Linked DNA regions of Sinorhizobium sp. BG8. The protein of the gene in region 1 interacts with the protein of each later gene in a pairwise test. Links are inferred from orthologs where the notes say so. Each region holds a gene or a part of one and is shown in the gene's direction. Other genes may lie near its edges.

Region 1 (6,518 bases):
GAAATTCGCGCCGATCACCCGCGACGACGTCAGGCACCGCATCTACTTCACCCCGCGGCGGATCACCTCTTCGACCGCCCTGCCCCTTCCGGGATCGGTCTACGGCCTGTCGCCGGAGTTCTACGACCTGTTCGACAAGAAGGACGCCCGGGACATCTTCTCCCTGACGCCGGCCGAGCCGTTGTGCATCCCACCGATCGCCGCGCCGACCGGCAACCGCGATCTCGAGGAGCGAGCCGCCATGCCGGTCCAGTTGGGAAGGGAATGCAAGCCCGACGACTTCTTCCCGAAAAAAGGAAACCTGACGTCCATCTATTTTCCGGCCGGATACTTCAGTTTCCTGAAGCGGGTGGAGAAGTCCGACTCCTATCTCTATTCGCTCATCCCCAACGGTTCATCGACCGCGCGCATCCTGTCGAAGTCCGCAAGTCTGAGGCTCAACATCCAGACACCCGATCCCGGCGGGGCCGCCGGCCTTTCCGGCCTTCTCGGTCATGAGACGCAGGAACAGGTCTTCGACACGGAGCCGGAGATCGTCACCTTCGGAACGGGCGGCGGGAGCGATGCGATCGAGTTCGGCTGGATTTCCGCCGGCAAGCCCGCCCACGCAAGGCCCGAAGGCTTTTCCCAGACGGCCCTTCTGTCCGTGCCCGCTTGGGCCGACGAGATCGTCGCGGAAGTCACGCCGAGCTGGATCGACGAGAGCGGCGAGGAAGCCTTCTCGCTGCCTTCCAAGAAATACCCGATTCCCGTGCCGCCCGACTACGAGATCTTCGATGCGTTTCTCGCCGACGGCGAGGTCTACAGGCGGCCGAACATCGACGAGCAGCTTTTCGACAGGAACGTCGTCCTGCACACGGGCCGCAAGGGCTCCGTGATCATTCCGGGCATCCGGCTCTGGCGAAGCACCGTCGTCACTCTCGGCAGCCAGAAGGCCGACGAGATCTTCGTGCTTCCGGACATGAAGGGCGTGATCGCCACCTTCAACATCATCGAGAGCAATTACGACGAGCAGAGCGCCTGCAAGGACGTCCCCGTCGGAAGCTCGGCTCCCCAGGTCGCCGCCACGGAACCCGTCGGGCCGACGCTCAGGCGGTGCAGCTACAAGCTGCCGCTCCGGGTCTGGACCAGCGAGGGCATGGACGCGATCGACGATGCCGTCACCATCGTCGACCAGCCGGCAGTCGAGATCAGGCAGGCGGAATCGCCGCCTTCCACGGTGCAGGCCGAAGTCGCAACGCCGAAATGACGCGACGTCCGGATCTCCCGGGCGCATGCTTATGGAAACAACGCAAACGGATGAGAGGAACGCCATGAACCTGAAAGCATCCACAGCCCTCGTTCTGGCGACGCTGATCGTCAGCGCCGCCCAGCATTCACAGGCGATCGTCGGACGCGAAATGGCGCAGGCCCTGGGGTATCATTGCTCCACTCAGCAGGGCGTGTGCCAGATACCGCCGGCCATCCTCGGCTCGATCTGCTCCTGCGGAGACGCCCAGGGCGTCGTGGTCCCGTGACCGGCGACGGCACGGACGGGCTCAGCCCGTCTGTGAGCGGAGGCCTCCCGGAGGTCGGGGGAGCGCGCAGCCCGGCTCCCCGGCCCGCGCCCTGATCGCGCGCCACCGCCGGGCCCGGTCCTCGTGAGCCTCTGGTCCCGGATCCCGCATGCCGAACGTGCCCGGCCGCGTCCGCCCCTGTTCCGGTGCCGGGAGAACCGCGCGCGGCGTGCAATCCGTTTCCCTTTTGTACTCTTTGCCTCTTTCCTTTCGTCCTGACTCTCTCCATATTCCCGCCATGGCCAGATCACCGAAAAAACCGTCGCCCTCGAGCCCAGGCTTCGAGGAAGCCCCGCAAGCGTCCTTTGAAGGCGCTCCCCTCTCCGGCAGCGTGTCCGACTGGGTGAAGCAGCTTGAAGCCGAGGCGGAGGCCTCCTCCATCGAGACGCAGCGCCAGATCGCCTCCAAGGCCGGAAAGCACCGCAAGAAGGTCGAGATATCGGCCTCCAAGACATCCCGGGGCGTCTCGATCGGCGGTTCGACGGACCCGAAGACGCGCACCGCGGCCGGTCTCAACCCCGTCGCCGGTCTCGACGTCTCGCTGGAGGAGGCCGACAAGCTCACGTCCGGATCCGGCGTCACCGCGACGGTCGAGGCCCTGTCGAAGCTGATCGAGTCCGGCAACCCGCTTTTCAAGGACGGCAAGCTCTGGACGCCGCACCGCCCTGCCCGGCCGGAAAAGTCGGAAGGCGGCGTGCCGATACGCATGATGAGCGAATACCAGCCGGCCGGCGACCAGCCGACCGCCATCAAGGACCTCGTCGAGGGCCTGGACAATGGCGAGCGCTCGCAGGTCCTCCTCGGCGTCACCGGCTCGGGCAAGACCTTCACCATGGCCAAGGTGATCGAGGCGACGCAGCGCCCCGCCGTCATCCTCGCGCCGAACAAGACGCTCGCCGCCCAGCTCTATTCGGAGTTCAGGAACTTCTTCCCGGAAAACGCGGTCGAGTACTTCGTCTCCTACTACGACTACTACCAGCCCGAGGCCTACGTTCCGCGCTCCGACACCTACATCGAGAAGGAATCCTCGATCAACGAGCAGATCGACCGCATGCGCCACTCGGCGACCCGCTCGCTGCTCGAACGCGACGACTGCATCATCGTCGCCTCCGTCTCCTGCATCTACGGTATCGGTTCGGTCGAGACCTACACCGCCATGACCTTCCAGATGCAGGTCGGCGACCGGCTCGACCAGCGCCAGCTGCTGGCCGACCTCGTGGCCCAGCAATACAAGCGCCGCGACATGGATTTCCAGCGCGGCTCGTTCCGGGTGCGCGGCGACACCATCGAGATCTTCCCGGCCCACCTTGAGGATGCCGCCTGGCGCATCTCGATGTTCGGCGACGAGATCGACGCGATCACCGAGTTCGACCCCTTGACCGGCCAGAAGACCGGCGACCTGAAGTCGGTGAAGATCTACGCCAATTCGCACTACGTCACCCCGCGCCCGACGCTCAACGGCGCCATCAAGTCGATCCGCGAGGAACTCAAGCTGCGGCTCGCGGAGCTGGAGAAGGCCGGCCGCCTGCTGGAGGCGCAGCGCCTGGAGCAGCGCACCCGCTACGACCTGGAAATGCTGGAGGCCACCGGCTCCTGCCAGGGCATCGAGAACTATTCGCGCTACCTGACGGGCCGCAGGCCCGGCGAGCCGCCGCCGACCCTCTTCGAATACATCCCGGACAACGCGCTGATCTTCATCGACGAGAGCCACGTCACCATCCCGCAGATCGGCGGCATGTACCGTGGCGACTTCCGCCGCAAGGCGACGCTCGCCGAATACGGCTTCCGCCTGCCCTCCTGCATGGACAACCGGCCACTCCGCTTCGAGGAATGGGACGCCATGCGCCCCGATACCATCGCCGTGTCCGCGACGCCGGGCGGCTGGGAGATGGAGCAGTCCGGCGGCGTCTTCGCCGAGCAGGTCATCCGCCCGACCGGCCTGATCGACCCGCCCGTCGAGGTCCGCTCGGCAAAAACCCAGGTGGACGACGTCCTCGGCGAAATCCGCGAGACCGCCGCCGCCGGCTACCGTACCCTCGTCACCGTGCTCACCAAGCGCATGGCCGAGGACCTGACCGAATACCTGCACGAGCAGGGTGTTCGCGTGCGCTACATGCACTCCGACATCGACACGCTGGAGCGCATCGAGATCATCCGCGATCTGCGCCTCGGCGCCTTCGACGTGCTGGTCGGCATCAACCTCCTGCGCGAAGGCCTCGACATTCCCGAATGCGGCTTCGTCGCCATCCTCGACGCCGACAAGGAAGGCTTCCTGCGCTCGGAAACGTCCCTCATCCAGACCATCGGCCGCGCGGCGCGAAACGTCGATGGCAAGGTCATCCTCTATGCCGACCAGATCACCGGGTCCATGCAGCGCGCCATGGACGAGACCGGCCGCCGCCGTGAGAAACAGGTGGCCTACAACGAGGCGAACGGCATCACTCCGGAATCGGTGAAGGCGAAGATCTCCGACATCCTCGACAGCGTCTACGAGCGCGACCACGTTCGCGCCGACATATCAGGCGTCGGCGGCAAGGGATTTGCCGAGGCCGGCCACCTTGTCGGCAACAACCTCAAGGCTCACCTCGAGGCGCTGGAGAAGCAGATGCGCGACGCCGCCGCCGACCTCGACTTCGAGAAGGCCGCCCGCATCCGCGACGAGATCAAGCGCCTCAAGGCGGCCGAACTCGCCACGATGGACGACCCCATGGCACGGCAAGAGGCGCGGAGTGCCGAAGGCACGACGGGGAGCAAGGCCGATGCGGCGCGCAATGCCGAAGGCGGCGACAAGGCCCCGTCAGGTTCCCTGTTCCAGAAACCCTCCCTCGACGACATGGGTCCCGGCACAGACACGGAAGTCCCATCAGGGAAGTCGCTGTTCCGCAGGAATTCCCTCGACGAAATGACCGTCGGGCGGACCGAGAAACCGGTGACCGGACACATCCCTCAGAAGCCGGATGCGGACACCAGAGCGCAGCGCAGCGGACAAGCGTCCGCCGCCGATCGTTCGGCGTCCCCGGGCAGCGCCGACAGCGTGAGCGAAAAGAATGACCCCCGCCCGCTCGTCCGCGGCAAGATCGGCGCCGGTTCCTACGAGGACCCGGGCGAACAGAAGCGCAAGGGCCGGACGAAGGGCAAGACGGGACGGCCGGGGCGGTGAGCGGTGTTGCTTTCTTGCTACCTCAACTTTCGTCATACGAGTCTTTCATGATTCGCCTATAAGATAAAATTGGGTACGATCACGATCGAAACCATGGCTATTCCGGATGATCTCCAAACCAATGAATATTGAGAACATCTCGGTATTATACAGCAGATAGTATCAGCCAATTTCGAAGGGCTAAAAATAAATGAAATCCATCGCTTTCTTCAATAACAAAGGCGGAGTGGGGAAAACTACACTTTTGTGCAATGTCGCCGCATACCTAGGAAATAATCTGAATAAAAAAGTACTGGTAATAGATGCGGATCCACAATGTAACGCCACTCAACTAATGCTTAGCGATGAGGAAATTCTAAATATTTATGAGGATAGAAATAGTTACACTATACACAACATTATTCATCCACTTTCACTAGGTAAGGGTTATAACGAACAACTGAAACCAATCTCCGTCCCATCGTATGCAGTTGACCTAATTTGCGGAGATCCAAGACTCTCATTGAAAGAGGATCTTCTGTCAAAGGATTGGCAGGATTCGATTTCTGGTAGCATTCGAGGCCTTAGAACATCGTTTTTATTCCAAGATGTTCTCGAACGCTGCGGCGACTACGACTATGTCCTATTTGATGTTGGCCCCTCCCTCGGCTCAATCAATCGGGCGGTCCTATTAGCTAGTGACTATTTCATAAGCCCCATGTCCATCGACATATTTAGTCTGCGAGCAATCGAGAACATTTCGATTGCAATAAATGAGTGGAGGAAGCGCTTAGAAATTGGAATTTCTCAAGTGGACAAAGAAGAGCTTGATGAACTTCCAAAGAAATTGAACTTCAATTTGCAATTTCTTGGATATGTTGCGCAACAATACACACAGAAGACCGTCGATGGAGAATCTAGAGTAGTTCATTCTTACGAGAGAATAATGAAACAGATTCCCAAAGTGGTATCTAAGAATTTTGTTGAAAAACTATCCGCAAAGAAAACAGATATAGAATATCGACTAGGAACAATACCGAATCTGCACAGTCTAGTCCCCATGTCACAAACAGCACGGAAACCCATTTTTCTACTCAAGTCGAAGGATGGCGTCAGGGGAGCGCATTTTAGTAAGGTTGAAGACGCCAAGAATTTGTTTGATGGCATTGCTAGCAAAATCGAAGCCAACGCCCGAGTTCTGAACGCATGATCAAGTGGAATCCATCACTCATTGACCGGATCGCTCGCCGCTCGGTTGTTATCCTTATTGGCTCCGGAGTGTCAGCGAATTCTACTGACAATAATGGCTACAGGCCACCCACATGGCACACCTTCCTTCAAGCAGCAAAAGCGGGTTTAGATACCGCTCCGACCCACCTGACAAAAGCAATCAATCAGTACCGCTACTTGGAGGCCTGCGAATATCTCAAGAAAATTTACGATGACCAATGGATAGATTTGGTAAAAAACGACTTTCAACGACCAAATTATAAACCGGCAGATATTCACCAACTAATCTTTGATTTAGACAGTAGAATCGTTTGCTCTGTGAATTTTGATAGAATTTACGACACGTTTGCCATCACCAAGAGTCAAGGGACTTACATTGTAAAGAATTACTGGGACGACGATATTGGCGCAGTAACAAGCGGACCAGAAAGATATCTACTAAAGCTTCATGGATCGATAGACAGCCCAGATAAATTGATATTTTCGACTAGCGACTACGCTGGAGCGAGAAATAAATATTCAGCATTTTACGGAATTCTTGATGCGTTAATTGCCACTCATTCGTTTTTAATACTTGGGTGCGGCATGAACGA
Region 2 (6,571 bases), 280 kb from region 1 along the record:
CCTACAGCAACTGCCGGCGCCAATTTTGGCGGCAGTTTTGAACAGGCTTTTCCCAGAAAATCCGCCAATTGGCGCGATTTGGTGGCGCAATCGGCGATTGGGGTTCGTGGGCCTTCCCCTCGGTCCCGCCCTCGTCTAACAATTGTCGTACCGGGGCTCGTCCCGGAGCGCAAGGGGTGGCGGGGAGACGCAGCCGATGCTCAACGTGGATCAGCTGGTCAACGCAACCACCACGCTGCTCGTAACCATCGATCCACCCGGACTGGCGCCGCTCTTTCTCGGACTGACCATCGGCATGAACCGCGCCCAGCGAAAGCAGGTAGCGCTTCGCGGCACGATCATCGCTTTCTGCATTCTGACAGCATTCGCCTTGACCGGCGCGAGCCTGCTGGGCCTGCTCGGTATCTCCATCGGCGCCTTCCGCATCGCCGGAGGCTTTCTCCTGTTCTGGATCGCGTTCGAGATGATTTTCGAGCGCCGGCAGGACCGCAAGGAGAAGACCAGCGAGGTGGCGATCACCAAGGACCACATTCACAACATTGCGGTCTTTCCCCTCGCCCTGCCCCTGATCGCGGGTCCGGGCGCGATTTCGGCGACCATCCTGCTTGCGGGATCCTTCCCCACGCCGGTGCAGCGGGCGGGCCTCATTGCGGTTATCGCGATTTGCCTTCTCGTGCTCTTTCTCGCGCTCGTCGTCGCGGAGCGCATCGACCGGTTCCTGGGGGTTACCGGCCGGGCGATCCTTACCCGATTGCTTGGCGTGATCCTCGCCGCCCTTGCGGTGCAATTCGTGATCGACGGGCTGAGAGCTACGTTGTCCGTCTACACCGGCCCCTGATCAGCTCGACGACACGCAACCTCTGCCGCGCGAAAGCTGCCTTTGTCGATACAGCAGCGTTGGCGCTGCAGCGTTCCACATGTCAGGCTCCGTGCTTTGGCTGCGGGGTTGGAGCGCAAACAAACATGCCACCCCTTGCGGTCAGCAGGAGGTGGCATCAATGAGCCGAAAGGCGGGATCGCTATTGCGAAGCGATCAGAACGGGATGTCGTCGTCCATGTCGCGCGAGAATGACGAGGCCGAGCTGCTCGACCGGCTCGAGGACGAGGAGGACGGCTGGGATCCATAGTCGTCGTAGCTCGGCGCACCGCCGAAGTCCGCCCCCCCGCGACGGTCGCCACCGCCCTCGCCGCGACCGTCGAGCATCGTCAGCGTCGAGCCAAAGCCCTGCAGGACGACTTCCGTCGAATAACGGTCGTTGCCGTTCTGATCCTGCCACTTCCGCGTCTGCAGCGCGCCCTCGATGTAGAGCTTGGCGCCCTTCTTCACGTACTGTTCGACGACCTTGCACAGGCCTTCGTTGAAAACCACGACCGTGTGCCATTCCGTCTTTTCCCGGCGTTCGCCGGAATTGCGGTCCCGCCACGTCTCCGACGTCGCGATCCGCAGGTTGGCGATCGGGCGGCCGTCCTGCGTGCGCCGGATTTCCGGGTCCGCCCCGACGTTTCCGATCAAGATAACCTTGTTGACGCTACCAGCCATCGCTTTTGTTCCTGTCACCGCACCAGGCGAGCCCGGTTTCGTTAAAATGCAATCCATCCATCTTATCGATTGCCGACCGCCGGCGCCGCCCCGCGAAGCCAGTAATCCACAGATGAAATTCCACCTGCAATTTGTTCTTTTTTTGTTCTAGAAAATCCCTAGTATCTTGTCAACCGAATCGGAAACAGGCACGGATTTATCCCGAAGCGCATGGACAGGCTGTCGTCAGTCCCTACATAGGATGCGCAAACGAGATCCTCACGCTGGACACCATGAGCGAACTAAAGACCATCTCCATCCGCGGCGCGCGCGAACATAACCTCAAGGGCATCGACCTGGATCTGCCCCGCAACAAGCTGATCGTGATGACCGGACTTTCCGGCTCGGGCAAGTCCTCGCTTGCCTTCGACACGATCTATGCGGAGGGCCAGCGCCGCTACGTCGAGAGCCTGTCGGCATATGCCCGCCAGTTCCTCGAGATGATGCAAAAGCCCGATGTCGACCAGATCGATGGCCTGTCTCCCGCGATCTCCATCGAGCAGAAGACGACTTCGCGCAATCCCCGATCGACGGTAGGGACAGTCACCGAGATCTACGACTACATGCGCCTGCTGTTCGCCCGCGTCGGCGTGCCTTATTCTCCGGCGACCGGACTTCCGATCGAGAGCCAGACCGTCAGCCAGATGGTCGACCGTGTCCTCGACATGGGCGAAGGTACGCGGCTCTATATCCTGGCGCCGGTCGTCAGAGGCCGTAAGGGAGAATACAAGAAGGAACTGGCGGAGCTCATGAAAAAGGGCTTCCAGCGCGTCAAGATCGACGGCCAGTTCTACGAGATCGCAGACGCGCCTGCCCTCGACAAGAAATACAAGCACGACATCGACGTCGTGGTCGATCGGATCGTGGTCCGGCCGGACCTAGCCGCACGCCTGGCCGACAGCATCGAAACATGTCTGACGCTTGCGGACGGTCTCGCGATCGCCGAATTCGCGGACAAGCCCCTGCCACCGGAAGAAACGGCAGCAGGCGGAAGTGCAAACAAGTCGCTCAACGAGACGCATGAACGGGTGCTGTTCTCGGAGAAGTTTGCCTGCCCTGTTTCCGGCTTCACCATTTCCGAGATCGAGCCCCGGCTCTTTTCCTTCAACAATCCCTTCGGCGCATGCTCCACCTGCGACGGTCTGGGAAGCCAGCAGAAGATCGACGAAGACCTCATCGTTCCCGAACCGCAGCGCACCCTGCGGGATGGCGCCATCGCGCCATGGGCGAAGTCGTCCTCGCCCTACTACAATCAGACGCTGGAAGCCCTCGGCGCCGCCTATGGCTTCAAGCTTTCGAACCGCTGGTCGGACCTTTCCGAGGAGGCTCAGGACGCGATCCTGCACGGCACCCGCGAGAAGGTGGAGTTCAATTACCAGGACGGCGCGCGCTCCTACAAGACGACCAAGTCTTTCGAGGGGATCGTGACGAACCTCGAACGACGCTGGAAGGAAACCGATTCTGCATGGGCGCGCGAGGAAATCGAGCGTTACATGTCGGCGGCCCCCTGCCCGGCCTGCAACGGCTACCGCCTGAAACCCGAGGCGCTCGCCGTCAAGATCGACAAGTTGCATATCGGCGAAGTGACCGAGATGTCGATCCGCGTCGCACGCGACTGGTTCGACAAGCTGCCGGACCACATGAACGCCAAGCAGAACGAGATCGCGGTCCGCATCCTCAAGGAAATCCGCGAGAGGCTGCGCTTCCTCAACGATGTCGGGCTGGAATATCTGAGCCTTTCGCGCAATTCCGGAACTTTGTCCGGTGGCGAAAGCCAGCGCATCCGGCTCGCCTCGCAGATAGGTTCCGGCCTCACCGGCGTGCTCTACGTCCTCGACGAGCCGTCGATCGGCCTTCATCAGCGTGACAATGCCCGCCTTCTGGAGACGCTTCGCCATCTTCGTGATATCGGCAATACCGTGATCGTCGTGGAGCATGACGAAGACGCGATCCTGACCGCAGACTATGTCGTCGACATCGGCCCGGCGGCGGGCATCCATGGTGGCGAAGTGATTGCGCAGGGCGCGCCCGCCGACATCATGGCGAACCCGAAATCGCTTACGGGCAAGTACCTTTCGGGCGAACTTTCCGTGGCGGTGCCGGCCGAACGCCGCAAGCCGAAGAAGAAGCGGGAGATCACGGTCGTCGGCGCGCGAGCCAACAACCTAAAGAACGTGACTGCTTCGATCCCGCTTGGTGTCTTTACCGCTGTCACCGGCGTTTCCGGCGGAGGCAAGTCGACCTTCCTCATCGAAACGCTCTACAAGTCGGCGGCGCGCCGCATCATGGGCGCGCGCGAAAACCCTGCCGAGCACGATCGCATCGACGGCTTCGAATTCATCGACAAGGTCATCGATATCGACCAGTCCCCGATCGGCCGGACGCCGCGCTCGAACCCGGCGACATACACCGGGGCCTTCACGCCGATCCGCGACTGGTTCGCCGGATTGCCGGAGGCAAAGGCGCGCGGCTACCAGCCGGGGCGCTTCTCCTTCAACGTGAAGGGCGGGCGCTGCGAAGCCTGCCAGGGCGACGGCGTCATCAAGATCGAGATGCACTTCCTGCCAGACGTCTATGTCACTTGCGACGTCTGCCACGGCAAACGGTACAACCGGGAAACGCTGGACGTGCACTTCAAGGGCAAGTCGATCGCCGATGTGCTCGACATGACCGTGGAGGAAGGCGTCGAGTTCTTCGCGGCCGTGCCTGCCGTGCGCGACAAGCTGGTGACGCTGAACCAGGTGGGCCTCGGCTACATCAAGGTCGGCCAGCAGGCGAATACGCTCTCGGGCGGCGAGGCGCAGCGCGTCAAGCTGGCAAAGGAACTGTCAAAGCGCTCGACTGGTCGCACGCTCTATATCCTGGACGAACCCACAACGGGCCTGCATTTCCACGACGTTGCGAAGCTGCTCGAGGTGCTGCACGAGCTGGTGAACCAGGGCAATTCGGTCGTGGTGATCGAACACAACCTCGAAGTCATCAAGACGGCGGACTGGGTCATCGATTTCGGACCCGAGGGCGGCGATGGCGGCGGCGAGGTCATTGCCGAAGGTACGCCGGAACAGGTGGTGAAGGTGGATCGGTCCTACACCGGAAAGTTTCTCAAGGAATTGCTCGAGCGGCGTCCACAACGAAAGGCCGAAGCCGCGGAGTGAGGGACAGCTCGTGACCGGCGGTCACGGGTTCTTCTGGGGGCGGCGTCGCGAGCAGACTGCATGAAGGGTTCATGGTCGTGCTCCATGATCCTTCCCCTCGAACGGCCGGTCAGATTTGCGTGACTCTGATCCGGAGCTCAGTCACCTTCTGCCGTCACACGCGTTCAGATCTTCTCGAGGCCGGTTCACGTGGGCCGGCCAAGGTTCCAGCTAACTTCGATGGGGAACAGCATGACCAAAACCGGCACGATCCGCACCGGCATAGGCGGGTGGACCTTCGATCCATGGGAAGGAACGTTCTATCCGGAGAAGCTGCCGAAGAAGAAACAGCTCGAATATGCGAGCCGGGAGCTGACGGCGATCGAGGTCAACGGTACCTATTACAGCTCGCAGAAGCCCGAGACATTCGCCAAATGGGCCTCCGAAGTGCCGGAGGGCTTCATTTTCACGCTCAAGGCAAGCCGCTTTGTGACAAACCGCAAGGTTCTGGCGAGTGCGGGCGAGTCGATGGAGCGTTTTCTGACACAGGGACTGACCGAACTCGGGCCGCATCTTGGGCCGATACTCTGGCAGTTCGCGCCGACGAAGAAATTCGAGCCCGAAGATTTCACCGCCTTTCTGGCGTTGCTGCCGGAGAAGCAGGACGGACTGACGCTGCGCCACGCCCTGGAGGTGCGCCATCCCTCCTTCATGGTTCCGGAATTTGCGAAGCTCGCGCGCAAGCACAAAGTCGCCATCGTTTACGCTGAACACGCTGATTATCCCGAGATCGCCGATGTGACGACGGATTTCGTCTACGCCCGGCTGCAGAAGGGAAACGACAATGTGCTCACCTGCTACGAACCCGGAAGGCTGGACCGGTGGGCCGACAGGGTGGCGCGCTGGGCCGAAGGCGGCGAGCCCGGCGATCTACCTCGGATCGATCCCGACCACACGCCCGCGAACAAGCCGCGAGATGTCTTCGCCTTCTTCATTCACGAGGGAAAGGTGAACGCGCCGAACGGTGCGCGCGAACTTAAGAAGAGGACCGGCTGAGCAGGCCGGGAACACCTCAGGAGGCGGCTTGACCGATAGGGCGGATTGACGCCGCAAGATCCTCTGCCGTCATCCCCTCGCCTGCCCGTTCGCCTGCCTCTCCATGACGCCAGACGGCGGCAGCCGCCGCCTCGAAGGCAGGCATGCCCTTGGCGAGGTGGGCGCCAACGATGCCAGCCAAAACGTCGCCGGATCCTGCGGTCGCGAGCCAGGGCGGAGCATTTTCGTTGACGAGGGCGCGCCCGTCCGGCGCGGCGATCACAGTATCCGCTCCCTTCATCACGACGACCGCATGGCTGCGCGCGGCCGCCTTCCTGGCGCGCTCTACCTTGGACAGCTCCGTGTCGGCAGCAAGATCGGGAAACAGTCGCGCGAATTCGCCGTCGTGCGGCGTCAGCACGAGTCGCACCGGTCCCTCTCGGAACGCGGAGAACAGGACATCCGGATCCTCCCGGAATGCCGTTATGCCGTCTGCGTCGAGCACGAGCGGCCGATCCGACAGCGCCAGCACCAGGGCCCGCGCTTTCTTCAGGTCGCCGAAGCCCGGGCCGAGAACGAAAGCCGAGATTCGGGGATCGGCGGCTTTCGCCTGCACATCGGCTACGTCTCCGACCTCCTTGAGCATGATGGCGGTCAGATGCGCGGCATTGGTTGCCAGAGCATCCCGGGGCGCAAAGATGGTCACGAGCCCGGCCCCTGCCCTCAATCCGGCCGTCGCCGAGAGCCGGGCGGCTCCGGTCGTCAAGGCCCCGCCGGAAAACACCACCAGATGACCCCGATTGTATTTATGGGCTTCCGGCTG

Evidence for each region.
Region 2: the proteins of uvrB (region 1) and uvrA interact in binary tests that used the Escherichia coli proteins (3 or more experiments, as listed by UniProt). The link is inferred for Sinorhizobium sp. BG8 from one-to-one orthologs.

Annotation. Positions count from the first base shown.
Region 1 is NZ_CP044011.1:3,241,529-3,248,046, forward strand. Bases 1,459-4,916 are described here. They hold uvrB (excinuclease ABC subunit UvrB), read left to right. Parts: upstream 1,459-1,794; coding sequence 1,795-4,716; downstream 4,717-4,916. Other genes in these bases: F3Y30_RS15305 (hypothetical protein), read left to right, coding at 1,459-1,517; F3Y30_RS15315 (AAA family ATPase), read left to right, coding at 4,907-4,916. Also shown: F3Y30_RS15300 (hypothetical protein), read left to right, coding at 1-1,249; more of F3Y30_RS15305, read left to right, coding at 1,314-1,458; more of F3Y30_RS15315, read left to right, coding at 4,917-5,905; F3Y30_RS15320 (SIR2 family protein), read left to right, coding at 5,902-6,518. UniProt on the Escherichia coli protein: The UvrABC repair system catalyzes the recognition and processing of DNA lesions. A damage recognition complex composed of 2 UvrA and 2 UvrB subunits scans DNA for abnormalities.
Region 2 is NZ_CP044011.1:2,959,572-2,966,142, forward strand. The notes cover bases 1,424-4,934. They hold uvrA (excinuclease ABC subunit UvrA), read left to right. Parts: upstream 1,424-1,812; coding sequence 1,813-4,734; downstream 4,735-4,934. Other genes in these bases: F3Y30_RS14020 (single-stranded DNA-binding protein), read right to left, coding at 1,424-1,540. Outside these bases: F3Y30_RS14015 (MarC family protein), read left to right, coding at 197-838; more of F3Y30_RS14020, read right to left, coding at 1,034-1,423; F3Y30_RS14030 (DUF72 domain-containing protein), read left to right, coding at 4,966-5,769; F3Y30_RS14035 (NAD(P)H-hydrate dehydratase), read right to left, coding at 5,786-6,571. UniProt on the Escherichia coli protein: The UvrABC repair system catalyzes the recognition and processing of DNA lesions. UvrA is an ATPase and a DNA-binding protein. A damage recognition complex composed of 2 UvrA and 2 UvrB subunits scans DNA for abnormalities.